4 regions of the Rhizobium sp. CFBP 13726 genome follow, and region 4 is predicted to be linked to each of the others. Evidence: predicted binding sites of a transcription regulator. Region 4 holds the regulator's gene; each other region holds the start of a gene.

Region 1 (7,261 bases), on a different contig from region 4:
TTGCGTTCGCACCGCGATCTTGTGACCTTGGATAAGATCCGAACTGTTCATTCGCCGTCGCCCGATATAAAAAAGATTATCACCTAGCTTCAGCACCTTGATGTCGATCAACTGACTGGTCGTAGGTTCGGATTGGTTCAAGCCCACGGATATCAGGTTGCAACAACTCGCAATCTTCTAACTTTCGTCAAGGAAATTTGATGGTGGCACGCTGAAGCGAATCCGATGTGTTTCTTCTGACTTTACCTTTCTTCAGTCTATTCCATTGGATCCCGTTACGCTTTTAACGGACGCAATCAACAGGTCTACGAACGCAGAGACCTTAGGCGGTCTAAAGCGGGCGGCCGGGTATACCGTATAGACACCACCCGATGGTAGATGCCAGTCCGGAAGGACACGAACCAGCCGTCCGCTCGCTATGTCTGCGGCCGTTAGGAAGTCCGGCAAAACTGATAGCCCGCCGCCTTGCCGCACAGCTTCCATCACGGCCGGCGTTGTGTTGATCGCAATGTCGGCCTTGAAACGCACAGTTCGTGCCTCGCCTCCTTCGTTGCGGACAAAGGTCCACTCCAAGGGCTCCTTTAGCGCGTTGTTGGCGACGAAGGGCAGGAATGGCAAATCGCCAGGCTCGTTAAGTTTGGCCACCTTGCTCACGAGCTCAGGTGCGCCAACCAGATATTGTCGAAACGCGCCAATCCGGCGGGCTTGCAGGCCTGAATCGGGCAGCCAGCCTACGCGAATAGCGAGGTCCATGCTGTCGGCGACGAGATCGACCATTTTGTCGCTGAGGCAGAGTTCGACCTTGCAGTCCGTATATCGGACAGTGAAGGCGGTCACCATGGGCACAATCACCGAGGTGCCATAGTCGTATGGCGCGGTGATCCTCAGCAGACCCTTTGGCTCTGTTCTGGCTTGAGCCAACTCTCTCAGGGCATCCTCGGCCTCGCGCAAGACGAGGACGCAACGAAGGTGAAACATCCTTCCTGCCTCGGTCGGCTGGAGCCGGCGTGTCGTGCGCATCAGCAGCGTGGTGCCAACCTCCTCTTCGAGCTTCGCAACCTGCTGGCTGACGACAGCCTTGGTAATGCCGAGATATTCGGCTGCGCGCGTGAAAGAACCCGCATCGACGACAGCGACGAAATAGGCCAGCCGATTGAGATTGGTCGCTTCCTGCATGCGTGCGCTCCAAATTGATTGTTTGCTTATAGCATACATTTTGTCGTCTTCGACGGACTTCTCGCTCTAATCCTTTTATGCCATCTAAAGATGCGCAAGGAGCAAGATATGAGCGATAGGCCCCATATTACCTACCTATTCGATCCCCTCTGCGGCTGGTGCTATGGCGCGTCGCCTTTGCTTGCACAACTCGCCGCGCTGCCAAACCTTATCGTCGCACTCGCGCCGACTGGTCTTTTCTCAGGGACAGGCGCACGGGTGGTAGACGAACATTTCGCGAATTTTGCCTGGTCCAATGATGTTCGCATCGCGAGCTTAACGGGGGAGCAGTTCACTGAGGATTATCGCGTGAAGGTGCTCGGCGGTGGCGGATTGCTGGATTCTGGCCCACCGACGCTGGCAGTCACAGCCGTTTCTCTGACAGAACCGTCTCGCGAAATTGATGCAATTCGGCTCATCCAGGAAGCGCGCTATGTCGCTGGTCGCGACGTTACCGACCTGTCGGAACTGCGCGATATCCTGGAGAGGGCCGACCTCAGTGCCGCCGCCGCTTGCCTTGCGGCACCGGATGCGGAGCTGCTGGTGGCAAACCGCAAGCGTGTCGAGCGGGCCCAGTTGCTGATGCGGGAGTTCGAAGCCGGTGGCGTGCCAGCGTTGATTGTCGATGACGGACAGCGAACCGAGCTGGTCAAGGCCCACGAGCTGTTCGGCAACGCCGATGATCTTATAGCGAGGCTTTCTGCTCTTGGCAGGGCCCGGCCCACCCTTTCCTAAAGCCTAAACCTGGAGACAATCATGTTCACGAGGAGAACCATCATGAAAACCACTCTCGCCGTCGGCGCCACCGCGGTTTTCGCGCCCGCTGACTTGGGCCATGCCGCAGGAAGCCTCACCTGGAAGCATTTTCCCGCCGGGCAGACTGGCTTCTTCCGTGCGCCTGTTCTGGTCTCCGGCCCGACTGAAGCTGTACTGATCGATGGCGGCTTTACGCTTCCCGACGGCAAGGCCTTGGCCGAAGCGATCAAGGCAACGGGCAAGACGCTCACAACGATCTATGTCAGCCAGTCTGATCCAGATTATTATTTCAGCCTCGGTCCGATCAAGGTCGCCTTCCCCGACGCCAAGGTGCTCGCTGCCTCAGCCACGGTTGACGCAATCAAGGCCAGTGTCGAAAAGAAGCTTGCCGTCTGGGGACCGCAACTCAAGGAAAATGGCCCGCAGACGCTGGCCGATGTCGTCATGCCCAATATCTTCGACGGCAAGACCCTGACGGTTGACGGTGAAACGATCGAGATCGTCGAAGCGGAAGGCCTCGCCAATCGGCGTTATCTCTTCGTTCCATCCCTGAACGCCGTGTTTGGCGGTGTGATGATCTTCAACGGTGTCCATGTGTGGACGGCAGACACCAACAGCGCCGAACTCCGGGCTGCCTGGGTTGCCAATCTCGAAAAGATCGCGGCGCGCAAGCCGGCTGTCGTGGTGGCCGGACACATGGTGCCCGACGCCAAGACCGATCTTTCCGGTGTTCAGCACACCATCGCTTACCTGAAAGCGTTCGAGGAGGAACTCTCCAAGCATAAGGACTCCGCATCGCTCAAGGCTGCAATGGAAGCACGCTTCCCGGGTCTCGGCATGGGTGTGGCACTCGACATCGGCTCCAAGGTCGCCACCGGCGAAATGAAGTGGGGCTGATCGCGATGGGCGCCAATCTCGATCTCATCAGGGCCACCTATGAGGGCTCATCCGAGGATAACGGCCGCAACCTGCTTGCGGCCCTGGCGCACGATGCGACGTGGACGGAAGCCGAAGGCTTCCCCTATGCCGGCACCTATGTCGGCCCCGACGCCATTGTCGCCGGGGTATTCCACAGGCTCGGTACGGAGTGGATCGGCTACAACGCGAAAGTCCATACCCTCATGGAGGACGGCAATCGTGTTGCGGCGTTCGGCATCTACTCCGGCACCTACAAGGCGACAGGCAAGTCGATGACGGCGCACTTTGCCCATCTCTACGAGGTCCGCGACGGTAAGATCGTCAGTATGGTCCAATATGTCGATACGCTGCTGGTGAACCGGGCCATCGTCCCAGATGCCTGACAGCCGGATGACTGAGAACGCTGTATGGTTGGGGGCTCGCCAATGTGGAACGCCCCCAATCCGTCTTTGAGATAACTCCAAAGGAAACTATCGATTTTTCCTTGGCAGTTGAGGTTTCGAAATGGCGGTCGTTGGTTCAGATTCTTTCAGGGCGGGGGATCAGCTCGACAGGTTCGAGAAAATGTTTTCAAACCAGTTGACGGAGGCACGCGCCTTTGCGGTCGGCAGTCTCCCGCTTGGATAAAGCGACCCACAAGTCGGCGCTTGGCAGCTCCCAGTCGGTAAGCATCTGAATGACGCTTCCATTCGCAAGCTCAGGTTCCATCACCCAGCGTTACGCCACCTTTTCGGCGGCTTAGTTCAGCCAATAAACGTGCCATTGGTTCGGATCCCTTCAAGGCGACAAGGTAGTATAAACGGGTTTTGTCTGACCCCTTCAGGACCACAGACGGTGCATTTCCTAGGTCATTCCATCTCCAGCAAGGGCGTACTGCAAACGAATATGGTTGCGGTCCGACGCCCCCTGCCAGAACTCAACAACAACAGGAGATACGGCATACACACGCCAATCCAGTGCAACGTGGTCGGGGTTTGCCGCTAGGAAGGTCCGGGCATCGCTAAGACGTTGCTCGAGCTCTCGGTTGTCTTTCAGAACGTCACTTTGCCTCGATGCTATCGCACTCACTTTGGAACCGGAGGGTCGTTCCAGGAAGTCTTTGGCGCATTCTTCTGCATTGAGCACGGCAGCCTCGCCGCGTATGCGAACCTGGCGCCCAAGGTCAGGCCAATAGAATGTCAACGCGACTTTTGGCATCACTTCTATCTGCTTACCCTTCGGGCTTTCGGCCTTAATTGCGAAATGCCAGCCGCGCTTATCGACATTCTTCAAGATAAGAACTCGGGCATCCGGCCAGCCGCTCTCATCTGCCGTGGATAGCGTCATCGCATGTGGCTCTTTGATGCCAGCTGCAAGAGCATCCTCAAGCCACATTGTGAATGCCGCGTGCGGTGTGTCGGGAAATCTCTCCAGGTCCATATGAGGAAGCGGCCCTTTTAGGGAGGGGATCTGACGTAACCTGTCTTTCATCGACAAATGGTTCGGATTAGAGATGCTCATTGGCGATGTTCCTTGAGGAGAATTTCCGGAATTTCGGACAGTGTTTCAGCGACGAGGCTGACTTCGTGACTACCGCGCCCAACAAGTATGGTCGACAGCCCAACAGCTTGGCCGCCCGCGATGTCCGCGTCGGGGTTGTCGCCAATCATCCACAGAGCCCGACCGGGAGCCAGCGATGCAATCGCGTATCGGAAAAAAGCTGGTGATGGCTTTTCAACTCCTATCCGCCCTGAGCAGAAGACTTTATCGAAATGACCGGTAAGGCCCAAGCCCTCCATCAACAACGGAAGCTCTGGAGCAAAGTTGGAAAGAGCTGCATGGTGCCAACCTAGAGCAGACAGATGTTCCAATACCTCGACAGCATCGGTATCTACCTGCCAACCAGCAAGATCCACACGCGATCTTTTCGAGACCGAAACGGCCAGCCTCGGTTCCATGCCAAGGGTAAGGAGAGCCGTTTCAGCTGCGGCAAGGATCGGGCTCCACCACCCATCGGCATTCCCTGCCCAGGGATGCGCCAGCTTGGCACCGTGCCAAGGGAAAGCACCCGATAGGAATGGCCTGATGAAATCAGCAGTACCGGCGAATGCGGGACCGGCAGCGATGGCTGCGGCTTCGAGAGCACTTGTGTAGCGCCCTTTGCGCGCCGCTAACGTTCCGTCGAAATCCCATAGTAGGTAGCGTTTGGAGAGCTGCGGTGACAACATCAAGAACCTACAGTTTATAACGTACTATTCGTATGTTCGCGTTACGAGAGGTATATACCTCTACCATCGTCAACATGACAGTGGAATGACAAAGGGGGCGTTCAAAAAATGGCTAACGCTGGTTCACGGGCACCGCTATGGATGCAGGCGGCGCACAAAATCCGTGAAAGGATCGAAGAAGGCATATTGAGGCCTGGCGAAAGAATGCCTTCCAGTCACCAGATTGCTGAAGAATTTGCGATCAACCGGATGACAGCCCGACGCGCCCTAGCAGAATTGGAGAAAGACGGGCTCCTCCGCATCCTTCATGGCAACGGCACCTTTGTTGCCGATACGCCGATCTCTTATGCTATTGGCGCTAGGGTAAGGTTTGACCAAAATCTGAAAGCCGTGGGCGCAACTCCGGAAAGAAAAATCATCCGACACTGGTTGGAGCCCGCAAATGAAGAGGTTGCAGTTCCACTAGCGTTGACAATTGCATCGCCCGTAATCGCGATTGAGATCGGTGCGTATGCCAGCGGCCATCCAATCGGAATTGGGAGGCGTTACTGCTGTGCGACACGATTTGCTGGTTTCGCCGAGATTTTTGACGAGCTTGGCTCAATCAGTATGGCGCTAAAGCAGTTCAATATCGCTGATTTTCACAGAGCTAGCACAATCGTCGTCGCGAGGATGCCGACGACCGTCGAATGCGACTTTCTCAGGTCGTCGAGATCGCAACCTGTATTGGCTTACACTGCGATTGATGAGGCTCCTGCGGACAAGGCGATATCCTATTTCACAGGTTGTTTTTCGGCTCGTGCCGTTGAGATTCACATTACTAGCTGAGCAATTGACGGTTCGTACCCCACCAAGGCGACAAGGTGATATAAACGCGTCATCATCTGATCCCTTTAGTTCCAGAGACGGGGACTGCCCTAGTCAACCAATTTCCAGCAAGGGCATACTGCGGACGTTGCGGTTTCGCTCCGTTGCTCCTTGCCAGAAGTGCGCGGGAACTGGGGACAGCATGCACGGGCCAACCCGGCTACAACGTGGTCAGGGTTGAATTTTAAGGAGGGCGGTGAGTAGAAAATACTTTGTTCGAGCACCTCGCAATCTTTCGGAGCGCCACTGCAATAGGCTTCAGCCGCAAAGCCATGAGATTAGTTATTCACTTTCTCCACGTCGGCTTTGGTTCTTTGAATCAGCCGGTGCTTGAGGTAGTCCAGGCGTACCGGCCTTTAGTAACGAAGAGGAACGCAAACGTGCGGGTCTATTTATCATCGTACCGCATTGGTGACTATCCAGAGAAGCTGGTAGATATCAGTGGCCAAGGGCGCGTGGCTATCATTGGCAACGCACTCGATTTCCGCCCTCCGGAGGCAAGACGCCAGTACGAGGCTGAGGTCTATAACCCATTCAACGAATTTGCAGCGCTTGGTTTAGAGGCTGCTCCCCTCGACCTAAGGACGTATTTTGGCAATCCACGTGCATTATCAGACGCGTTGCGGAAATTCGGAATGGTGTGGTTGTTAGGCGGCAATGCATTTCTTCTTATGCGAGCTATTAGGCAAAGTGGCTTTGAGGATGTCATTCGTCCGATGCTGGCGGCAGACGAGATAGCTTACGGCGGCTTCAGCGCCGGGGCTGTGGTCGCGACCCCTCATTTAAGGGGTATCGAGCTTATGGATGAGCCACAACAGCTTGCCGAAGGGTACGACGCCGACATTATTTGGAAGGGGATGGGAATTGTCGATTTTGCCATCGTGCCGCACTATCGCTCTGATCATCACGAGGCAGAGGCTGCCGAAAAGGCCGTAGCTTTCATGAAAGCCACTCAAATCCCGTTTAAAGCGATGACCGATGGCGACGTGTACGCTATCCACAATGGGCAAGGGGAGCATTTCCTATCTAGCCGTGTGAAGCAAAGTGCCTTGTCTCCATAGTTGTCAATAAGCTGCAGAACAAAGCACCTCAGTGCCCTAAATCGTCTCTAAGTTGTTGCCGCTTCGATTTCCTTGGAAGCGTGCAACGTACGTCGCTCAGCCTCGATAGCTCAGAGCCCTAGAAGTACGGCGAAGGTGGGCAAGGGCAGGCGCAAGCGCCCGCTGAGGTAATAGAGTTCATAGCCGGGGAAGGGGTTACCCTTCTTCGAGGACTCGAATGTGATTCCTTTCGCGACT
Region 2 (7,261 bases), on a different contig from region 4:
GTTTGCCTGGCTGAGGTCCTGCGCATATCGGCGCATCTCAGCGGTATTGCCGATCACAACGGGTGTGCTGTGAAGCTTGCGGTACAGATCCGCGCAAAGCTGCGCATCCCGCGCCAGGACGGAGGCGGGGACGAAGACGAGCGGAATGAAGATCAGGCCGCGAAATCGCATCGCTTTTCCGGCAATTCGTTAAAACCCATCAAACATAGGCCGGGGCGGATGAAGATATCCTAAACCGCCCCGGCTTCTGTGAGACCTAGCCGAACAGCGACTCTGGCTGCGAGGCTTCGACGACGGCCAGAGCCGCCATATTGACGACGCCGCGGGATGTGACGGACTGGCCGAGAACATGGGCGGGTTTTGCCGTGCCAAGCAGGATCGGGCCGACATGCAGCGCGTCCATCATGGTGCGCACCAGGCCAAGCGAGATGCTGGCCGCATCGAGGTTCGGGAAGACCAGCAGATTGGCTTCACCGGACAATGTGGTGCTCGGCATGGCGCGCTTGCGCAGTTCCTCGGAAAGCGCCGAGCCACCCTGCATTTCACCGTCGACTTCCAGATCCGGCGCCCGTTCGCGAATGATGGCGAGTGCGTCGCGCATCTTCGCGGCGCTTTCGGAATTGCGCGAGCCGAAATTGGAGTGGCAGATGAGGGCCGCCTTCGGCTTGATGCCGAAGCGGCGCACTTCCTGGGCCGAGAGAATGGTGATCTCGGCAATCTCTTCGGCGGTCGGATTGTAGTTGACGAACGTGTCGGTGAAGAAGATCGCACCGCGCTGCGAAATCAGCAGGCTGAGGCCGGCGAGCGTCTTCGTGCCTTCGCGTTTGCCGATGATCTGGTTGACGTCGCGCAGATGCCGGTCGTAGCGGCCTTCGATGCCGCAGATCAGTGCATCGGCCTCGCCGCGCTGGACCGAGAGCGCGCCGATGACCGTGTTGCTGGTGCGCACGATGGTTCGTGCCGCTTCGGGGTTGACGCCCTGGCGACCGACAAGCGCGAAATAGTCGTCGACATAGCCGCGGTAACGCGGATCGTCTTCCGGGTTGACGACGGCGAAATCGACATTCGGGCGGATGCGGATGCCGAAACGCTGGAGACGCGCTTCGATGACCGAGGGACGGCCGATCAGGATGGGCCTTGCAATCTGCTCTTCGAGCAAGATCTGTGCGGCCCTCAGAACCCGTTCGTCCTCGCCTTCGGCGAAGATGACGCGGTTTCTTTCGGCAGTCTTGGCCGCCGTGAAGATCGGCTTCATCACGAAGCCGGAGCGCCAGACGAATCGGCTAAGCTGGTCGAGATAAGCTTCGAAATCCTGGATCGGACGAGCGGCGACGCCGCTTTCGGCCGCAGCCCTTGCGACGGCCGGCGCGATGCGCAGGATCAGCCGCGGATCAAATGGCGATGGGATCAGGTAGTCGGGGCCAAAGATCGGCGTTTCACCGGAATAGGCTTTCGCGGCGACGTCAGAGACTTCTTCGCGGGCAAGTGCTGCGATCGCCTTGACCGCCGCCATCTTCATTTCTTCGTTGATCGTGCGGGCGCCGCAATCGAGTGCACCACGGAAAATGTAGGGGAAGCAGAGGACGTTGTTGACCTGGTTGGCGAAGTCCGAGCGGCCGGTGCAGATCATCGCGTCGGGACGTTCGGCGCGTGCAAGTTCCGGCATGATTTCCGGCGTCGGGTTGGCGAGCGCCATGATCAGCGGCTTTTCGGCCATCTGCACCAGAAGTTCGGGCTTCAACACGCCCGCGGCCGACAGGCCGAGGAAGACGTCTGCGCCGGCGATATTGTCGGCCAGAACGCGGTTGTCGCTCTTCTGGGCGTAGATCGCCTTCCACTCGTCCATCAGCTCGACGCGGCCCTCATAGACCAGCCCTTCGATATCGTGGACCCAGATGTTTTCCTTCTTCGCGCCAAGCGACACGAGAAGATGCAGGCAGGCAAGCGCTGCCGCACCGGCGCCCGACGTGACGATCTTGACGTTGTCGATCGTCTTGCCGGCAAGCTCCAGGCCGTTGAGGATCGCGGCGGCGACGATGATCGCCGTTCCGTGCTGATCGTCATGGAAAACCGGGATGTTCATCTTTTCGCGAAGACGACGCTCGACTTCGAAACATTCCGGGGACTTGATGTCTTCGAGATTGATGCCGCCGAAGGTCGGCTCCAGTGCCGAGATCGTCGAGACCATGGCTTCGATGCCCGGCGCGTCGATTTCGATGTCGAACACATCGATGCCGGCGAATTTCTTGAAGAGGACGGCCTTGCCTTCCATCACGGGCTTGGAAGCGAGCGGGCCGATATTGCCGAGACCGAGCACGGCAGTTCCGTTGGAGACCACGGCGACCAGATTGGCACGCGCGGTAAATTCCGCGGCCATTTCCGGATTGTCGCGGATCGCAAGGCAAGGGGCGGCCACACCCGGGGAATAGGCGAGCGCCAGATCGCGCTGGTTGCCGAGCGGCTTGGTGGCCTGGATTTCCAGCTTGCCGGGGCGGGGATAGCGGTGGAAGAAGAGAGCCTGTTCGTCGAGATCTCCGGTTACCGGCGATGGTTTCGGATTGTCGTGCCCATCCATGCTCTTATGGCTCCTCGTGTCGATTTCCGTCCTGACATGCGAGTCCCCTCCTTACATCAATCGATCCATCGAGAAACTACAATATTTGCGATGCTGTCGGATTTTGCCGCCGGTTTCGGGTGGTCGCCGACTGCGGCGATCGCGCCCCTGTCATCATCCTGAAACACGAGTCTGATTTTCGAAGGGTAGGACAAGGTAGGTAACGAAGGGACGTTTCCGTGGCCGATGCAATCGAGACAAGGCATTTCAGAACCCTGTTCATTTCGGACGTGCATCTCGGCTCCAAAGCCGCCCGCACGGACTTTCTCCTCGATTTCCTGCGCTACCACGAGGCGGAAACGATCGTGCTGGTCGGCGATATCGTCGACGGCTGGCGGTTGAAGCGCAGCTGGAACTGGCCGCAGGGCTGTAACGACGTGGTTCAGAAGCTTTTGCGCAAGGCGCGCAAGGGCACGCGGATCGTCTACATTCCGGGAAACCACGACGAATTCCTGCGCGATTTCCCCGGCATGCATTTCGGCGGTATCGAGGTCGCAGACCGGATGATCTACGAGATGGCAGACGGGCGGAAATACCTGGTGCTGCACGGTGACGAGTTCGACGTCGTGGTGCGCAATGCGCGTCTGCTCGCCTATCTCGGTGACTGGGCCTATGATGCGGCAATCGCCATCAATGTCGGTCTTGCAGCGGTGCGCCGCCGCATCGGCCTGCCATACTGGTCATTCTCCGCCTGGGCGAAGCTGCAGGTGAAGCACGCCGTGAATTTCATCGGCGAGTTCCAGAAGGTTGTCGTCGACGAGGCTCGTCGCAACAATGTCGATGGCATCATCTGCGGCCATATCCATCATGCGGTGATGGAAGACATCGACGGGATCCACTACGTCAACACGGGCGACTGGGTCGAAAGCTGCACGGCGATTGCCGAGCATCGCGACGGGACGCTGGAACTGATCTCCTGGCAGAAGATCGCGAAGACTGCGGAAATCACGACGCTGCCTTCACCGGAGACCATTAGGGGCATGCAGGCTGCGTAACGGCCTGTCGGTGCAAGGGACTCATTATCCCCAGAGATTCGTCCGGGGCGGATAGACCAGCGATCCGTCGTATCGCAGCCCGTCCGGGCGGTCTTGCGCCAAGAGTAGCGGACCGTCGAGATCGGCGTAGTCGGCATCCTGCGCCAGAAGAACTGCGGGGGCCATGGCAAGCGAGGTTCCGACCATGCAGCCGATCATGACGGCAAAGCCCAGTCGCTGGGCCTCCTCCTTCATGATCAGCGCCTCCGTCAGCCCGCCGGTCTTGTCGAGCTTGATGTTGACGGCGTCGTAGCGGTTTCTCAAACTTGCAAGATCGCCGGTCGCGTGCACGCTTTCGTCAGCGCAGATCATCACCTTGCGGCGGATGGTGGCAAGGATTGCATCCTTGCCGGCTGGCAGCGGTTGCTCGATCAACGAGATACCGAGGGCGTCGGCCACATCCAGATGTCGGGCCAGATTGTCCTCTGTCCAACCCTCGTTGGCATCGACGATCAGACGCGAATCGGGCGCTGCTTGCCTCACCGCCCGCATTCGGCTTTCGTCATCGTCTGTGCCGAGCTTGACTTTGAGGAGAGGGCGCGCCGCATTCCTGCGCGCATCCTCTGCCATTGCCTCCGGCTCGCCAAGCGACAGCGTGAAGGCGGTGATGAGCGGCTTTTCGGCAGCATCAATCATCGATGCCACCGAACGGCCAAGGCTTTTGGCTTCCAGATCCCACAAGGCGCAGTCCACCGCGTTGCGGGCGGCTCCCGGTCGCAGGCGCGTCTGCAGTGTGTGGCGATCCATGCCATCGTGCATCATCGAAGCGAGGGAGTTTATCTCGTCGAGGACGCCTTCGGTTGTTTCACCGTAGCGTTTGTAGGGAACGCATTCGCCCCGGCCGGTCAGGCCGTCGCGGGTGATCGCACAGGTCACCACCTCGGCTTCTGTCTTGGAACCGCGGGAAATCGTAAACACCCCCGCGATCGGGAATTTCTCGATTGTTGCTTCGAAGTGACGCGTCATGGTTTTCCACCTGGGCGTTGTGGCAAATCCGTTCAGGGTCGCTATATTGCCGCTCTCAGTGCTGCGATCAACAGCAGATCGCAGCCGCGTGCTGCTTAACCTAAGCCGAAAGAAACCTGTGCCGTCACAACCTGCCGAAATCAAAGCCGAAGACCTGCCCGGCGGCGATGGCGAGCGCTACATTCTGGCCGGAGAATGGCGCAATCATTCGATTTCGCCGGTCCTCAAGGCGTTTGGCGATCTTGAAAAGAGCAGCGGGTCTGGATCCCTCGAGATCGACGTCTCGGGGATCGACGGAATCGATACATCCGGCGCCTGGCTGATTCGCCGTCTTCTGTCGGCAAAAGCCGAGCAGGGTCGCGACGCGAAGTTGGTCGGGGCGGAAGGGACGATTGAGGAACTGGTTGGCGCCCTTCCGGAAAAGACCCCGGCACCGCCGCCCAACGATCAGGACAAGCGGTCGCTGTTTGATCGCGTGTTCAGCCCGGTCGGCAAGACGATGACCGAATTTGCCGGTGACTTCGTTGCCGCCATGCACATTCTCGGCTCGGCGGTCCGTGGCGCACAGCTGAAATTCGGCCGCGGATCCGGCGTCTCTCCGGCATCCGTCGTGACGCATATCGACCGGATGGGCGTGCGTGCGGTGCCGATCATCCTCCTGATGTCGTTTCTGATCGGCGCCATCATTGCCCAGCAGGGCGCTTTCCAGCTCCGGTATTTTGGCGCGGAAATCTTCGTCGTCGACTTGGTCGGCATTCTGCAGCTTCGCGAAATTGGCGTTCTGATCACGGCGATCATGATCGCCGGCCGTTCGGGAAGCGCGATCACCGCCGAAATCGGCTCCATGAAGATGCGCGAAGAGATCGACGCGCTGACCGTCATCGGCCTCAATCCCGTCGGTGTTCTCGTCTTCCCGCGTCTCGTGGCGCTCACGATCGCACTGCCGCTTCTGACCATCGTGGCAAACCTGTCGGCCCTCTACGGCGCTGCGGTGATCACGCTGGTCTATTCCGGCATCACATTCGATACGTTCCTGTCTCGCCTCAAGGAGGCGGTCGACTTCTCGTCGGTGGCATCAGGCATGATCAAGGCGCCGTTCATGGCGCTGGCAATCGGCATCGTGGCGGCTGTCGAGGGAATGAAAGTCGGCGGCAGCGCAGAATCGCTTGGCCAGCACGTCACCTCGTCGGTGGTGAAATCGATCTTCGCGGTGATCCTGATCGATGCGATGTTTGCGATTTTCTATTCCGCGATCGATTTTTGATGGGGACCGGCGTGGAAGACGTTCAAACCTTTGACAATACCAAACTCGCGGAGACGAAGAGCGACGAGCGCAAGGTCGTGCTGTCGGTCAAGGATCTGACGGTCGGCTTCGGCTCGAAGCTCGTGCTGGACAATCTGAACCTCGATATTTACCGGGGCGAGATCCTCGGCTTCGTCGGAGCGTCGGGCACCGGTAAGTCGGTGCTGATGCGCACGGTTCTCAGATTGCTGCCGCAGCGCTCAGGTACGATCGAGATCCTCGGAGTTGATTATGCCACGGCCGACGAACAGCAGCGCGTGGCGCTCGATACGCGGCTCGGCGTGCTGTTCCAGCACGGTGCGCTGTTTTCGGCGCTGACGGTGAAAGAAAACATCCAGCTGCCGATGCGCGAGTATCTCGATCTGCCGCAGTCGCTGATGGACGAACTCGCCTATGTGAAGCTCGAGATGGTGGGCCTGCCGCCCGATGCGGCTGACAAATATCCGTCCGAACTATCCGGCGGCATGATCAAGCGTGCAGCCCTTGCGCGCGCTCTTGCGCTCGACCCCGATCTGGTTTTCCTCGACGAGCCGACATCCGGCCTCGATCCCATCGGCGCTGCCGATTTCGATGCCTTGATTGCAAGGCTGCGCGATACGCTTGGCCTCACCGTCTACATGGTGACCCATGACCTCGACAGTCTGTTTTCCGTTTGTGATCGCATTGCCGTGCTTGGGCAGAAACGGGTCTTGGTGGAAGGCACGCTTGAGGATATGTTCGCCTTCGACGATCCGTGGGTTCAGTCCTATTTCAAGGGCAAGCGCGCGCGTTCCGTCGTGACCGATGAGACCAGGCCCGACGGCGAATCTGAGAAGTGATGTAACCTATGGAAACTAAAGCAAATTACGCCCTCGTCGGCTTTTTTACCTTGCTGGTAATGGCTGCCGCTTTCGGGTTCGTCTACTGGATGGCTTCGTCCGGCCGGGGAGGCCCCACCGCTGAGCTGGCGATTCGCATTCCGGGCTCCGCAAACGGTCTTTCCGTTGGTTCGGCGGTGCGCTTCAACGGCATCCCGGTCGGCTCCGTGCGCAGCCTCAGCATCGACCCGGATGATCCGCGCTACTCGATCGCGTTCACCGAAGTGCGCGCCGACGCACCTGTCTACCAGTCGACCAAGGCCGTTCTGGAAGTTCAGGGCCTGACGGGCGCTGCCTATGTGGAAATGTCGGGTGGTGCCAAGGGTGAAGAAAACATCCTGCAGAAGGCGATCGAGAGTGGCCGTCCAGCGGTGCTGATCGCCGACCAGTCGAGCGTAACCAACCTTCTTGCGACCGCCGACAAGATCCTCGACCGGGCCGACCAGGCGATCGGCGACATCCAGGGATTTGTCGGAGACGCACGTGG
Region 3 (7,261 bases), on a different contig from region 4:
TCGCGGTTTGTCAAAGCCGGTCTTGCGCGTCCAGTCGCCGGGTATGCTCGTCGTCAGACGTTATCAACAACGGGGCATCGTCGCAGGCGGGCATCGGGCGTCAGAGACCAGGCGTCAGGTAAAGATCAGCGCCATCCGCACGCTGTCCAGGTAGCATCCGTCGATCTTCAACGCATCGCGCGCCACGCCCTCCACCTGAAATCCCATCTTCCGGTAAAGCGCGATCGCCCGGTGATTGTCCGCATGCACGTCGAGTTCGACGCGATGAATGCCGGACCGGTTGGCGGCCTCGACCGCGTTAACGATCAGCCGACGGCCCAGGCCTCTATCGCGAAACCCGGGAATGATGCCCATGCCGAGCAGGCCGCGATGAGCATGCACATCGCGCTCCAGCCTTCGGATATCGCACCAGCCGACGACCTCACCGTCAGCGACCGCGACGATGTGCGGATTGCCAGCAGCCACGCTCTCGCGCACGAAATCCCGCATCTCGTCGATCGGCGGGGCACGCAGAAACACCATGTAGCGCCGCTCCCGGCAGACGATATCGAGCGCCTTGTGAAAGCCCTCGATATGCTCGTCCCGGAGCGGTTCGATGGTGACGCCGTCAGCGCCACCCACCGTGTCGGCATCGTCCATCAGGCCGCCTTTGTCGCGCGCTTTCTCGAAAGGTTTGCCACCACGTTCTCGATCATCCGCATGCCGGCATCGCCGCCCAGCGTCATGATCGATTCCGGGTGGAACTGCACCGCCGCGACCGGTTCCTTGGCGTGTTCGATGCCCATGATCGTGCCATCCTCGCTTTCGGCGGTGATGATGAAATCGGAGGGCAGCGTCGACGGATCGGCAAAGATCGAGTGATAACGCCCGACGGTGACATCCTTGGAAAGTCCCGAGAACACGATGCCCGGCTCCAGAACCCGGATGCGCGACGGCTTGCCGTGCATCGGCAGCGCCAGCTGCCGCAACTCGCCGCCATAGGCTTCGGCCAGCGCCTGCAGGCCAAGGCACACGCCGAAGATCGGCAGGTCCTTCGCCCGCGCTGCCTTGATCGTCGCCTTGCAGTCGAAATCCTTCGGATTGCCCGGCCCCGGCGACAGGACGACAAGATCCGGATCGATCCGGTTGAACACCTCTTCCGGCACCGGCGAGCGAACGGTCGAGACCGTCGCTCCCGTCTGGCGGAAGTAGTTGGCAAGCGTGTGGACGAAACTGTCCTCGTGGTCGACCAGCAGGATCTTCACCCCCTGGCCCACCTTGGCGACGTCGCGCGAAGCCTTGGCCGTGTTGCCGGCCCGCGCATCGCGGATCGCCGAAATCATCGCCGATGCCTTCAGCTCGGTCTCTGCCTCTTCCTCATGCGGATCCGAATCGTTGAGCAGCGTCGCACCGGCACGCACTTCGGCAATGCCGTCCTTGACGCGGATGGTGCGCAGCGTCAGCCCCGTATTCATGTCGCCGTTGAAGCCGACCATGCCGATCGCGCCGCCATACCAGGCGCGCGGGCTCTTTTCGTTGGCCTCGACAAACCGCATCGCCCACAGCTTTGGCGCACCGGTCACTGTCACCGCCCAGGCATGGCTCAGGAACCCGTCGAACGCATCCATATCCGGACGCAGCCGGCCCTCGATATGGTCGACTGTGTGGATAAGACGCGAATACATCTCGATCTGACGGCGGCCGATCACCTTGACCGAACCCGGCTCGCAGACGCGCGACTTGTCGTTACGGTCGACGTCGGAGCACATGGTGAGCTCCGACTCGTCCTTCTTGGAGTTGAGCAGCTTGAGGATCTGTTCCGAGTCCGAGATCGCATCCTCGCCGCGCTTGATCGTGCCCGAGATCGGGCAGGTCTCGATGCGACGGCCAGACACCCGCACGAACATTTCCGGCGATGCGCCGATCAGGTATTCCTGGTTGCCGAGGTTGATGAAGAACGAATAGGGCGACGGGTTGATCGCCTTCAGCCGGTTGGAAATCTGCGACGGATTGCTGTCGCAGCGCTCCATGAACTTCTGGCCCGGAACCACTTCGAACAGATCGCCGCGGCGAAAGCTTTCCTTGGCGCGGGTAACCAGGCTCGCATATTCGCCGGGCTTGTGGTCGCCCTTCGGCGGCGTCACCGTGGTGCGCAGGAACGGCTCGGGCGCGATATCCTGCGCCTTGCCTTCCGTCGTCACGCCGTCCTTGGCAAAGTCGTAGCGATCGACCCAGGCCTTTGCCGCATGGTGATCGACGACGAGGATCTCGTCGGGCAGATAGAGAACCATGTCGCGCTGGTCTTCAGGCCGCTGCATCGAGAGCTTGATCGCATCGAACTGGAACGCCAGATCGTAGCCGAACGCGCCGAACAGACCGATGGCCGAATCCGCATCCGAGTGGAAGAGATCGACGATGGCCCGGAGCGCGGTAAACACCGTCGGCATCTTCGAGCGCTCTTCCTCGGTAAATACGCGGGACGGCTCGTTGACCGTCAGATCCAGACGGCGGTCGGTGCGCTCGCCGAGCGTCAGGTCGGAAATCGTCGCAAGCTTGTCGGCGATAAACGACAGAAGCACTTCGCCGCGACCGTTATAGGCCTCGATCCACATCGCCCGGCCGTTGCAGGTAATGCCGAGTGGCGGATCGGCAATCGCCGTATCCCAGCGGGTATAGCGCCCCGGATATTCGTAGTTCGAGGAAAACACCGCGCCGCGGCGCTCGTCCAGCCGGTCGACATAAGACGAGATCGCGGTTGCATATTCGGCCGGCCTGCGGGCTCGGCTGACGCTTACTCCGCCCCTGGTTTCGTAGGTCTCGGACCCGTCGTCGTGAATGATCGTCGCCATGTCTGCCTCTAAAATCCCTGTTGATCTGCCCGGGTTTTGAGAAGCGGCCAACAAAAAAGCCGCCTCGGTAATCGGGCGGCTTGTTCATAGTCTTGTCGATGGACATGACTGGTCAAGGCCGCGTCAGCGTGCCCACCACCAGTTACCGTTGTTGCTCATCGAAATCATCATGGAGCGAATTGTTAGCGCGGCTCCGGCAAACGCGCAAGTGGATTTATTTGGCCACAATGCGACCAAAACAGGGTCATCCGCGTTGCGTCTCCGAAACATGGGAAAGGACGACCGAAGGATGAAGCATACTCTATGCCTTCTCGCTTTAAGCACTTCGCTGGCAATGAGCGCACCGCTGACACTGGGTGCAGCGCCTCTGCCCGCCCGCCCAGCGCCGCAAGGCTCGACGCCGAACTTTGTCGAAATCAACATCATCGACCAGTTCATGCGCGATGCCGGACGCACCCGCAAACAGTCGACGCGCAAATCCTCGTCCGGCAAAAACCAGTCGACCCGCCCCGCACAGGGTGCCCAGAACCAGAGCCGAGCCGCGATCCCCGCCGCCCCCGCCCTCGCTATCGTTCCGCTTCCCATGGCAAAGCCGGGTGGTGAACCCGTGCCCGAGGCAACGGCGGCAACGGCCGCAGCCGCTGCTACACCTGAGGTCGCCGCAAAGCCCGTCGAAGCAAAGCCCGAGAACCCGCCCGAAACCCCTGCGGAGAAGCCGGCAGAGCGCCCCGCAGAGCCACCTGTCCCGGCCCCCGAACAGACCCAGAGCCCGGAACAGACCGGTAAAGCTCCTGAAGAAACCATCCCGACCCCCACTCCCAAGCCGGAAGAACCCGCAGAACAGAAGCCCGCTGCAGCGAGCGACGACGGCAAGACTGAACCTGCCAAACCGGACGCCGCCAAGCCAGACGACAAGGCACCGCAGGACAAGGCCGCTGATGACAAAACTCCGGCCGACAAGCCTGCGGACGAAAAGCAGGAACAGGCCGAGACCCCGCCTCCTCCGCCTCTCGTCGAGGAAGACGCCGCAGAACTCAAGGCCTGCCTTGCAGACCTCGGTGCCATCGGCGCCAAGTTCGAATCCGTCAAACCGATCGACGACGGCAATGGCTGCGGCATCAAGCAGCCGATCGAGGTGGCGCAGGTTCTGCCCGGCGTCGATCTCGGCGGCGCCACCATGCGCTGCAAGACGGCACTGACCATGGCCCACTGGCTGAAGGATACGGTCCAGCCCGCGCTCAACATCGCCATGCCGGGCCGCAAGATTACCGGTCTTGTCCCGGGCTCCACCTACCAGTGCCGCCTCAGAAACAGCGCCTCGACCGGCAAGATTTCCGAGCATGGCCGCGGCAACGCCTTCGATGTCGCCGCCTTCAAGCTCGACAACGGCGAGAAGGTCGTAATGAAGCGTCGAGACGACGATCACACGCTGGAGGGTGCCTTCCAGAAGACGGCCGCCGCAGGTGCCTGCCTGCATTTCACCACGGTCCTCGCACCCGGCAGCGATGCCGCCCACGAGGATCACCTTCATCTCGACATCATCGACAGGGATGGCGGCTACCGCATCTGCGAGTAGCCGTTGAGGGCCAGGGTCAGGCCGGCGAGGAGCCGGTCAGCCGGCTTTCCTGGGTGCCGATCGTCATGGCATTGCCGCGCCATTCGAACGAGCCGGAAAGCCAGCTCCTGATCCAGATCGCCGGCAGCATCACGTCGCGCACCATCATTGCCGGCAGCGACAGGATCGACAGCCGCCAGCCCTTGGCCCGCGCAAGGGCGAGTTCCGGCAGGTAGGTTGCGGCAAACACGGTCGCGGCCACCAGACCGACATTGAGATCCAGCATGACGGCGCCGATCAACCCTAGCGCCAGAGGCGGCAGCGCTCCGAGCAGGATCTCCGGCGTGAAGAACAGCGGAAACGTCACCCGCCGCAGCCGGGCCCAGCGCGTCTGGCGCGACCAGATTTCCTCCAGCCCGCGGCGCCCGAGCGGCTGCTCGAACGGTGCCGACACAAGGTGCACTTTCTTGCCATGCCGGTTGACGAGCTTGGTCGACGCCGCGTCCTCGGCAATCTCGGCCGCCAGCGCCTGGATGCCGCCGGCAGCATCCAGAAACGGCTTGTGCCACAGCATGCTCTTGCCCTGCGCAAAGCCGAGCCCCAGCGCCTCGCCCACATATTGCCAGCGCGCCTGCAGCGTATTCAGGAAAGCGCATTCCACTTCCGCCCAGAACCCGTCCGGACGCGATCCGATCGGCGTCGAGCATACGAGCCCGGTATCGGCCCGCCAACCGGAGACGAGGTTCTGGATATAGTCCTTGGGCATCAGCACATTGGAATCGGCAAGCACCACCCATTCATGGCGCGCCGCGTGCCAGCCCTTGGCGCAGTTGTTGAGCTTGGGATTGGCGCTGATCCGGTCGTCGCCGATCAGCAGCCGCGCGGGCACTGCCGGATGCGCGGCGATCGCCGAGCGGATCTCGGCGATGATCGGATCACCCTCGTCCTGCACACAGAAGATCAGCTCGTACTCCGGCCACTTGAGCTTGAATGCATGCGCGAGCGTCAGGCTGGAATAGGCCTCGATGCCGCGCACCGGAATGACGATCGAGACACCGTCCGGCTTGATCACCGCCGGCTTGTCGCTCGCTTTGTCACGATGCGAAAGCCGCAGGCCGGCGATACCGATGCTGAAGAGATTGATCGCCAGAAGGGCAATGGCGAGTGTCGCAAGAACAAGATCCATCCTGATGTTCCCGATGGCCGGCCCCGAATCGTCGGGTCACCGCCAGTGCCTGAAGAGTAAGGACGAACAGACCATTTCGGTGTGACAGACGCATGACGTTGCCCCTCACCCGCGAAGGCGAGAGGCAAGGACGATCAGGAGAAAACCCGCTGAGAACTATAAGGCCTAGAACAACCCTTCGATCAGCCCATCGGCGTTCAGATGGATCCGCTCGGCCGAAGGCGCGCTTGGAAGGCCCGGCATGGTCATGATCTCGCCGGTGATCGCCACGATAAAGCCGGCGCCGGCAGACAGCCGCACTTCGCGCACATGCACCACATGACCTTCCGGAGCACCGCGCAGGTTGGGGTCGGTGGAGAACGAATACTGCGTCTTGGCGATGCAGACCGGCAGATGGCCGTAGCCTGCCACTTCCCAGGCCTTCAGCTGATCGCGCACCGGCTTTTCCGCCGTCACCTCGCCGGCATGATAGATCTTGGTGGCAACAGCCTCGATCTTGTCCATCAGCGGCATGTCGTCAGGATAGATCGGCTTGAAATCGGCGGCACCGCTTGTCGCCAGTTCCACCACCTTGTAGGACAGCTCCTCGATTCCGGCGGAACCTTCCGCCCAGTGACGGCAGAGGATCGCCTCGGCGCCGTGATGCGAGACGTATTCCTTGATCGCCGCCACTTCCGCATCGGTATCCGAGATGAAGTGATTGATCGCGACCACGACCGGCACACCGAACTTGCGCACGTTTGCGATGTGACGCCCAAGGTTCGAACAGCCGCGCGTCAGCGCCTCGACATTTTCGGCTCCGAGATCGTCCTTCTTCACGCCGCCATTCATCTTCAGCGCCCGGATGGTCGCGACGATCACGGCCGCATCGGGCTTCAGCCCCGCCTTGCGGCACTTGATATCGAAGAACTTTTCGGCACCCAGATCCGCTCCGAAACCCGCTTCGGTCACCACATAGTCGCCAAGCTTCAGCGCCGTCTTCGTCGCGATCACGGAGTTGCAGCCATGGGCGATGTTGGCGAACGGCCCGCCATGCACCAGCGCCGGATTGTTTTCCAGCGTCTGCACCAGGTTCGGCTGCATCGCGTCCTTCAGAAGCACCGCCATCGCCTTGTCGGCCTTGATGTCTCTGGCATAGACCGGCGAGCGGTCGAACCGGTAGCCGATGACGATATCGCCGAGCCGCTTTTCGAGGTCGGCCAGATCCTGCGCCAGACACAGGATCGCCATCACTTCGGATGCGACGGTAATGTCGAAGCCGCTTTCCCGGGCAAAGCCGTTCGAGACGCCGCCGAGCGAGGTCACGGTCTGGCGCAGCGCCCGGTCGTTCATGTCCATCACCCGCCGCCAGGTGATGCGGCGCGTGTCGATGTCGAGCGCGTTGCCCCAGTAGACATGGTTGTCGATCATCGCCGACAGGAGATTGTGCGCAGAGGTAATGGCGTGGAAGTCGCCGGTGAAGTGCAGGTTGATGTCTTCCATCGGCACGACCTGCGCATAACCGCCGCCGGCAGCCCCGCCCTTGACACCGAAACAGGGCCCGAGCGACGGCTCGCGCACGCAGATCACCGCCTTCTTGCCGATCCGGTTCAGCCCGTCGCCGAGACCGACCGTGGTCGTCGTCTTGCCCTCGCCCGCCGGCGTCGGATTGATCGCCGTCACGAGGATCAGCTTGCCATCGGGGCGGCCCTG
Region 4 (7,261 bases):
GAGCATGATCTCGCCGCCATTGTTGCGCGCCCAGTTCAGGAACTTGTCATGCGGCTCGGAGCCCATCGGCACGGCCATGTTCATCTTGTAGCCGAACCGCGCCGAGCCTTCGACGAGCGAGTGCAGCACGTTGTTGCCGTCACCCGTCCAGGCGATGGTCTTGCCTTTGACAGGACCGCGATGCTCCTCGAAGGTCATCAGGTCGGCCATGATCTGGCAGGGATGGGTATCGTCGGTCAGCGCGTTGATAACAGGCACGGTGGCGTGCTCGGCCATTTCCCGCATGCGGTTGTGATCGGTGGTGCGGATCATGATCGCATCGACATAGCGCGACAGGACACGTGCCGTATCGCCGATCGTCTCGGCGCGGCCGAGCTGCATTTCCGTGCCGGACAGGAAGAGCGTCTCGCCGCCGAGCTGGCGCATGCCGACATCGAAGGAGACGCGGGTGCGGGTGGACGGCTTTTCGAAAATCATCGCCAACATCTTGCCGGCGAGCGGCTGGTCTCCCTTGCCGGCCTTGAAGGCCTGCTTGCGGCTTTTCGCGTCGTCGAGAATGGTGCGAAGATCCTCCGGCGAAACCGCCGAAAGATCCAGGAAATGCTTTGGTGATGCCATGCTATCGTCCCCTATCGAGGGGAACCGTCACCGGCACCCCTCATCGCGCTCAGGCTGTTTTCTTGAGTTCTGCCTCGGTCAGCTTTTCCGCTGCCCGTTCGATCCGTGCGAGCCCCTCGCGGGCTTCCTCCGCCGTGATCGTCAACGGCGGCAGAAGGCGCACGACGTTATCGCCAGCAGGTACTGACAGCATTTTCTCATCGCGCATTGCAACGACCAGATCGCCAGCAGGCACCCTTGCCTTGATGCCGAGCATCAGGCCTTCGCCTCTGATATCTTCGATCACGTCAGGGAAACGGTCCTTCAGGCTTGCCAGTCCCTGGCGGAACACGAGCGCGACATCGCGGACATTTTCAAGGAAGCCATCGGCCAGCACGACGTCGAGCACCGCGTTGCCGCAGGCCATGCCGAGCGGATTGCCGCCATAGGTCGTGCCGTGAATGCCGGGCTTCATGCCGGAAGCAGCCTCTGCGGTCGCAAGGCAGGCGCCGAACGGGAAGCCGCCGCCGATGCCCTTGGCAACAGCCATGATATCAGGCGTGATGCCTGTCAGTTCGTGGGCGAAGAAGCGGCCGGTGCGGCCAACCCCGCTCTGCACTTCGTCGAGGATCAGCAGCAGACCCCGGTCGTCGCAGATGCGACGCAGCTCGCGCAGGAATTCCTTGTCCACGACGCGCACGCCGCCCTCGCCCTGGATCGGCTCGATCAGCAGCGCGCCGGTGTTTTCGTTGATCGCAGCATTGAGGGCGTCGAGATCACCGAACGGCACCTGATCGAACCCTGGCGCCTTCGGGCCGAAGCCTTCCATGTATTTTTCCTGACCACCGGCGGCAATCGTCGCGATGGTCCGGCCGTGGAAGGCACCTTCGAAGGTGATGATGTGGAATTTCTCCGGATGACCCTTGGAGAAATGATAGCGACGCGCCGTCTTGATGGCGGTCTCAAGCGCTTCGGCGCCGGAATTGGTAAAGAACACCTTGTCCGCGAAGGTGGCATCCACCAGACGGCGGGCCAGACGCTCCTGCTCCGGGATCTCGTAGAGGTTGGAAAGGTGCCAGACCTTCTCGGCCTGCGACTTCAGCGCGTTTACCAGATGCGGATTGGAATGACCGCAGGAGGTGACGGCAACGCCTGCCCCGAAATCCAGATATCGCTCGCCACCTTCCGTCACAAGCCATACGCCCTCGCCTCGATCAAAGCGCAAAGGTGCCCGGGCAAACGTGTCGTAAAGTGCGGCTTCAGCCATGGCGACATCACTCCTCTGGGTAGGTTCCGACCCCCCTCTCCAGACCTCTCCGGAGACCGGGAATGCGGCCTGAAAAATCAAAAATGCCGCCCACCGGGCGGCGCGGGCACTATCATGGCTAAGTGCCTCCATGTCAACAAAACTTGGTGTTTTATAGGGCTTTCGGGGCATACGCCGCGATGCAACCTGATGCTGTGTTGCGGCATTTCGGTCTGTGACAAAAATGACTCTTGAGGGCAGCAAGTTGGGGAAAACCGCGAAATCGATTCGCGGCGATTCGAGCGACTCTTGCCACGGAGTCAGCCACACACTAGGTTAATCCTCAATTACTAGAACGCATGCGGCGGAACTAGTCACCTCGAAGCATAGATTGCGTGGGTGCGGCGGATTTATTTCGCCGCAGAGGTGAACGGATTCTGTCTGCCAGCAACGTTCAAAGGCGGAGAACGGCATGAACTGGACTGATGAGCGCGTCGAGCGACTTAAAAAACTATGGTCGGAAGGTCTCAGCGCCAGCCAGATTGCAGCCCAACTTGGAGGCGTAAGCCGCAATGCCGTGATCGGCAAAGTGCACCGTCTCAACCTTCCGGGTCGCGCCAAAGCAGGCGGTTCGGCGTCGGCCAATCGCCCGGCATCCAAGCGCCCAGCGCCCGCAGCTCCGCGCGCGCCGAGCTTTGCCGGACGCGACACAGCCCGTCCCGCAGCACGGACGGTGGGTGCAAACGCCCTCAAGGAAGATCAGGACGTCAACGTCGCGGAGCCGGTGAAATACACCGCTTCCGGCAGCGTCGTCGTGCCGATCTCGCGCCGTCTGTCGCTGACGGATCTCACCGAGCGCACATGCAAGTGGCCGGTCGGCGATCCGCTGACGGACGACTTCCATTTCTGCGGTTGCGATGCGCAGGATGCGTCGCCCTATTGCAAATATCACGCGAAGCTTGCCTACCAGCCAGTGCACGAGCGCCGTCGTCCGGCTGCCCGCGCGTCCTGAGTCAGGCGGCTGCGGAAACAAGATCGAAGGCGGGCTCTGGCCCGCCTTTTGCGTTTTCGGCATGGCTGACTTGCGCTGAAAAAACTTGCCTCGCACTCCCTGGGCTCCTATTTCGGCCTCGAGAGAGGACGACCTCCCCCTGAATGGGCATAACGCCGGGACGACCCGGCATGAACCGCACCTAAAGGGGAAGATCATGCGCTCGATAAGAGACCGTATTCGCCACGCCATCAGCTTTGAAATCATCGGGCTTCTGATGATGGTGCCGCTCGGCGCTTTCGTCTTCGACATGCCGGCCGAACATATGGGCATTGTCGGCGTCGTGTCTGCGACGGTCGCGACCGGCTGGAACTACCTCTACAATCTGGGTTTCGACCGCTTTCTGCAGGCGCGACGGGGTACGACGCTGAAGACGCCTGCCTTGCGCATTGCTCATGCGGTGCTGTTCGAAATCGGTCTGCTGGTCGTGCTGATGCCGTTTATCGCGTGGTATCTGCAGATTACCCTTCTCCATGCGCTGACAATGGATATCGCGATCGCGCTGTTCTACGTGGTCTATGCCTATCTCTTCAATCTTGGCTACGACAAGCTGTTCCCGCTGCCGGAATGGAAGACCCAGGAAGCCGCCTGACCATCAGAGTTTCGGACGGTGCAATACGCCAGTCCGATGGAAGCCTGAATGTCTCGGCAAACCCGATCTCTCCGGCGCGCGTGATCCGCAGAGCCCGGGTTTCCTCTCGGCGGCCGATCCAGCCGACGCCAAGAGCGCGGTCCAGCAGCGCCGCACCCATTTGTCCCGCCAGATGCGGCCGTCGCTCGCTCCAATCGAGGCATGTCCGGCAGAGCGGGCGTTTCGAACGGGTCAGCTGTTCGAGATCGATCCCGAAATCACAAAAGAACCGTCTGCCCTCGTCGGTGATCAGGCCGGCTCCATCGCCGAGCAGCATGTAGCCGCTTCCTGTTAGGGCATCGGCGAGCGCGATGGCGAGACGGCCGGCCATGTGATCGTAACAGGTGCGGGCAAGCCGTAACGCTTCGTCTTTCGGGCCGACAGGATGATGGCGCTTCGGCCCATCCGCGGCGACTGCCATCAACGCGTGGATCGCGTGCGCGACTTCCGGAGAGGCAAGTCGGTAATAGCGGTGCCTGCCCTGCTTCTCGACCTCGATCAGGCGAGCCTGCGCCAGTTTGCCGAGATGGCCGCTGGTGGTCTGCGCGGTGACGCCGGCGTGGCGTGCCAGTTCGCCCGCCGTCAGCGCCTGTCCGCCCATCAGCGCGGACAGCATGTTGGCGCGTGCAGCATCGCCGATCAGGCTTGCAACTTCCGCAATCGTATTTCCTGAAACCATATTGGGCATGATCCAGTTCTAGCACCGGAAAACTTTGCCGTCAGCGGTCAACGGTTCGGCCGTCGTCGAAGCATTTCTTTTCCTGGTTCCGCTAAGAGGGGCGGAGATTGCATTCATGGGGACAGGAACTGGAATGGCGGACACCAAAACAAGCATGGCAACGGATCTGTTGCTGCTCCTCACGCTCGCGACGCTTTGGGGCGCGTCCTACACGCTGATCAAAGTCGGTGTGGAGACGATTTCGCCTGTCACCTTTATTGCCGTCAGAACACTGGTCGCCGGGCTCATTCTCGCTGCGGCACTACGCCTTCGCGGATTGAAGCTGCCGACCGACCGGCAGACCTGGAAGCTTTTCACGGTTCAGGCCTGCCTCAACAGCGCGGTCCCCTTCACCCTCATCGCCTGGGCCGAACAGACGACCGATGCGGGCCTTGCCACCATCTTGAGTTCAACGACGCCGATCTTCGCCTTTCTGTTGACGGCGCTGATCACCCGCCATGAAAGCGTCTCTGCGGCCAAGCTGTTTGGAGTTGCCGCAGGCATTGTCGGCATATGCCTGATCGTCGGCATGGAGGCGCTTGCCGGCTCGGGCGAGAGCCTCTGGGCGCAACTCGCCATCGTGGCGGCGACGATCTGCTATGCGGCGGCTGCCATCTTCGGCAAGAATTTTAAAGGATTGGACCCGATGATGCCCGCCGCGGGATCGCTGATTGCAGGGGCGGCCATCCTCATTCCCGTGAGCCTCGTGGTCGATCGGCCCTGGACGCTGACGCCCAGCGCCGATTCCATGCTCGCCCTGTTGGCGCTGGCGGTATTTTCGACGGCGCTGGCCTTCGTCATCTATTTCCGGCTGGTCCAGACGCTCGGCTCCGTCGGCACGACGGCGCAGGCCTATCTGCGGGTGCCGATCGGCGTTGGCATCGGCGTCGTGTTTCTCGGCGAAACGCTTGCCTCGACAGCCTGGCTCGGTCTCGCCTGCGTCGTGACCGGCGTGATTGCCATGACGCTGCCGGCTAGGAGACGCGGTGCTCAGGCTTCCATCGAGTAGCCGGCACCGCGGACCGTGCGGATGACGTCCTGCATGTTGGAAAAGTTGAGCGCCTTCCGGAGGCGCCCTACATGCACGTCGACGGTACGCTCGTCGACATAGATGTCATGGCCCCAGACGCCGTCGAGCAGCTGCGAGCGCGAAAAGACGCGGCTGGGCGACGCCATCAGGAATTCCAGAAGTCTAAACTCTGTCGGCCCGAGGCGAACTTCGCGGCTCTTGCGGTGAACGCGGTGGGTTTCGCGGTCGAGTTCGATGTCGCCGCATTTGAGGACGCTCGACAGCACTTCGGGTCGGGCACGGCGCAGCATCGCCTTGACGCGGGCCATCAGTTCCGGCGTCGAGAAAGGCTTGACCACATAGTCGTCTGCGCCGGTGGCAAGCCCACGAACGCGCTCGCTTTCTTCGCCGCGCGCCGTCAGCATGATGATCGGCAGGCGTTCCGTCTCCGGCCGCATACGCAGGCGACGGCAGAGTTCGATGCCTGAAACGCCCGGCAGCATCCAGTCGAGAATGAGAAGATCCGGAACGCGCTCCTGAAGCCTGATTTCCGCTTCGTCACCGCGAAGCACGGTATCGACCTCGTAACCCTCGGCCTCCAGGTTATACCGAAGGAGGACGCTGAGGGCCTCTTCGTCTTCCACGACTGCGATCTTCGGCTGCATTCCGACTTGCTCCGTCACTCGTCCCGAACCGCACTTAGATCCGCCAGATCCGCTCGCGCTGCTTCAGGTCATTGGTTTTGGCAGTTATCGTCCCGAAACCGGCAGGCGATTTCGGGAGAGCTGCATCATGTCCCGGCGGAGCCGAGCATGTTGGACGTATCGTCCTTCGGACGTTCGCCCTCCGGCTGTGCGCCGGTCGCGATGTAGTAGATGGTCTCGGCGATATTCGTCGCGTGGTCGCCGATGCGCTCGATGTTCTTGGCGCAGAACAGGAGATGGGTGCAGGTGGTGATGTTGCGCGGATCCTCCATCATGTAGGTGAGGAGTTCGCGGAACAGCGAGGTGTACATCGCGTCAATCTCTTCATCGCGCTGGCGGATGATTTCGGCTTTTTCCGCGGAGCGGTTGGCGAAGACATCAAGAACGTCCTTGAGCTGCACCAGCGCCAGTTCGGAAAGATGCTCCAGACCACGGGCGAGCTTGCGCGGGACGCCTGTTCCCTGCACGGCGAGCACGCGCTTGGCGGTGTTCTTACCAAGGTCGCCGACGCGTTCCAGGTCAGCTGCAATGCGCAGCGTGCCGATGATCTCGCGAAGGTCGGCCGCCATCGGCTGACGCTTGGCGATGGTGACGATCGCCTTGTCCTGGATATCGCGCTCGGCGTGGTCGAGAATGACGTCGTCCGAGATGACCTTCTGGGCCAGCGCCGAGTCGGAGTTGACGAGCGCACGCACGGCATCACCGCACATCTGCTCCGCCAGACCGCCCATTTCGGAAATCCGGCGGTTCAGGTATTTCAGTTCCTCGTCATAGGCCGAGAGAATATGGGTCGAAACCATGTGTCTGATCCTTGATGTCTGCAGTTGCGGCTGACGGGTTCTGCGCTCGCATCAGCCGAAGCGGCCCATGATGTAATCCTGGGTGCGCTGGTCATCCGGATTGGTGAACATCTTGTCGGTATCGTTTTCCTCGACCAGGTGGCCGAGATGGAACATCGCCGTGCGCTGCGAAACGCGGGCCGCCTGCTGCATCGAGTGGGTGACGATCACGATCGTGTAGTTGGCGCGCAGTTCGTGGATCAGTTCCTCGACCTTGGCCGTGGCGATGGGGTCGAGTGCCGAGCACGGCTCGTCCATCAGAATGACTTCAGGCGAAACGGCGATCGCACGGGCGATGCAAAGGCGCTGCTGCTGACCGCCGGAAAGGCCGGTACCGCCTTCATGCAGGCGATCCTTGACTTCTGCCCAGAGGCCGGCGCGCTGCAGGCTTGCCTCGACGATCGCGTCCATTTCCGTCTTGCCGCGGGCAAGACCGTGGATGCGGGGACCGTAGGCAATGTTCTCG

The links. The regulator PhoB, encoded in region 4, activates phosphate uptake and scavenging genes when phosphate is short. The targets are predictions, from matches to a motif close to TGTCATNNANCTGTCAT.
Region 1: the regulator PhoB is predicted to act here: its motif matches at 5,171-5,187, upstream of phnF (phosphonate metabolism transcriptional regulator PhnF).
Region 2: the regulator PhoB is predicted to act here: its motif matches at 2,724-2,740, upstream of IFT66_RS05695 (UDP-2,3-diacylglucosamine diphosphatase).
Region 3: the regulator PhoB is predicted to act here: its motif matches at 5,651-5,667, upstream of IFT66_RS07670 (ceramide glucosyltransferase).

Annotation. Positions count from the first base shown of each region.
Region 1 is NZ_JACYUU010000007.1:16,148-23,408, forward strand. It holds gene IFT66_RS22065 (LysR family transcriptional regulator) at 253-1,176, opposite strand; gene IFT66_RS22070 (DsbA family protein) at 1,285-1,950, shown strand; gene IFT66_RS22075 (MBL fold metallo-hydrolase) at 1,972-2,868, shown strand; gene IFT66_RS22080 (nuclear transport factor 2 family protein) at 2,874-3,272, shown strand; gene IFT66_RS22085 (pyridoxine/pyridoxamine 5'-phosphate oxidase) at 3,733-4,389, opposite strand; gene IFT66_RS22090 (HAD family hydrolase) at 4,386-5,096, opposite strand; gene phnF (phosphonate metabolism transcriptional regulator PhnF) at 5,205-5,924, shown strand; gene IFT66_RS22100 (Type 1 glutamine amidotransferase-like domain-containing protein) at 6,236-7,024, shown strand.
Region 2 is NZ_JACYUU010000001.1:1,157,344-1,164,604, reverse strand. It holds gene IFT66_RS05705 (hypothetical protein) at 1-171, opposite strand, end outside; gene IFT66_RS05700 (NADP-dependent malic enzyme) at 257-2,575, opposite strand; gene IFT66_RS05695 (UDP-2,3-diacylglucosamine diphosphatase) at 2,794-3,609, shown strand; gene dgcA (N-acetyl-D-Glu racemase DgcA) at 3,634-4,614, opposite strand; gene IFT66_RS05685 (ABC transporter permease) at 4,673-5,878, shown strand; gene IFT66_RS05680 (ABC transporter ATP-binding protein) at 5,890-6,735, shown strand; gene IFT66_RS05675 (MlaD family protein) at 6,744-7,261, shown strand, end outside.
Region 3 is NZ_JACYUU010000002.1:126,953-134,213, forward strand. It holds gene IFT66_RS07655 (GNAT family N-acetyltransferase) at 115-639, opposite strand; gene IFT66_RS07660 (anthranilate synthase) at 639-2,828, opposite strand; gene IFT66_RS07665 (extensin family protein) at 3,163-4,404, shown strand; gene IFT66_RS07670 (ceramide glucosyltransferase) at 4,421-5,569, opposite strand; gene IFT66_RS07675 (formate--tetrahydrofolate ligase) at 5,735-7,261, opposite strand, start outside.
Region 4 is NZ_JACYUU010000003.1:376,728-383,988, reverse strand. It holds gene argF (ornithine carbamoyltransferase) at 1-618, opposite strand, end outside; gene IFT66_RS15905 (aspartate aminotransferase family protein) at 668-1,864, opposite strand; gene IFT66_RS15900 (GcrA family cell cycle regulator) at 2,316-2,855, shown strand; gene IFT66_RS15895 (PACE efflux transporter) at 3,052-3,486, shown strand; gene IFT66_RS15890 (ArsR/SmtB family transcription factor) at 3,425-4,213, opposite strand; gene IFT66_RS15885 (DMT family transporter) at 4,338-5,252, shown strand; gene phoB (phosphate regulon transcriptional regulator PhoB) at 5,234-5,917, opposite strand; gene phoU (phosphate signaling complex protein PhoU) at 6,043-6,756, opposite strand; gene pstB (phosphate ABC transporter ATP-binding protein PstB) at 6,808-7,261, opposite strand, start outside.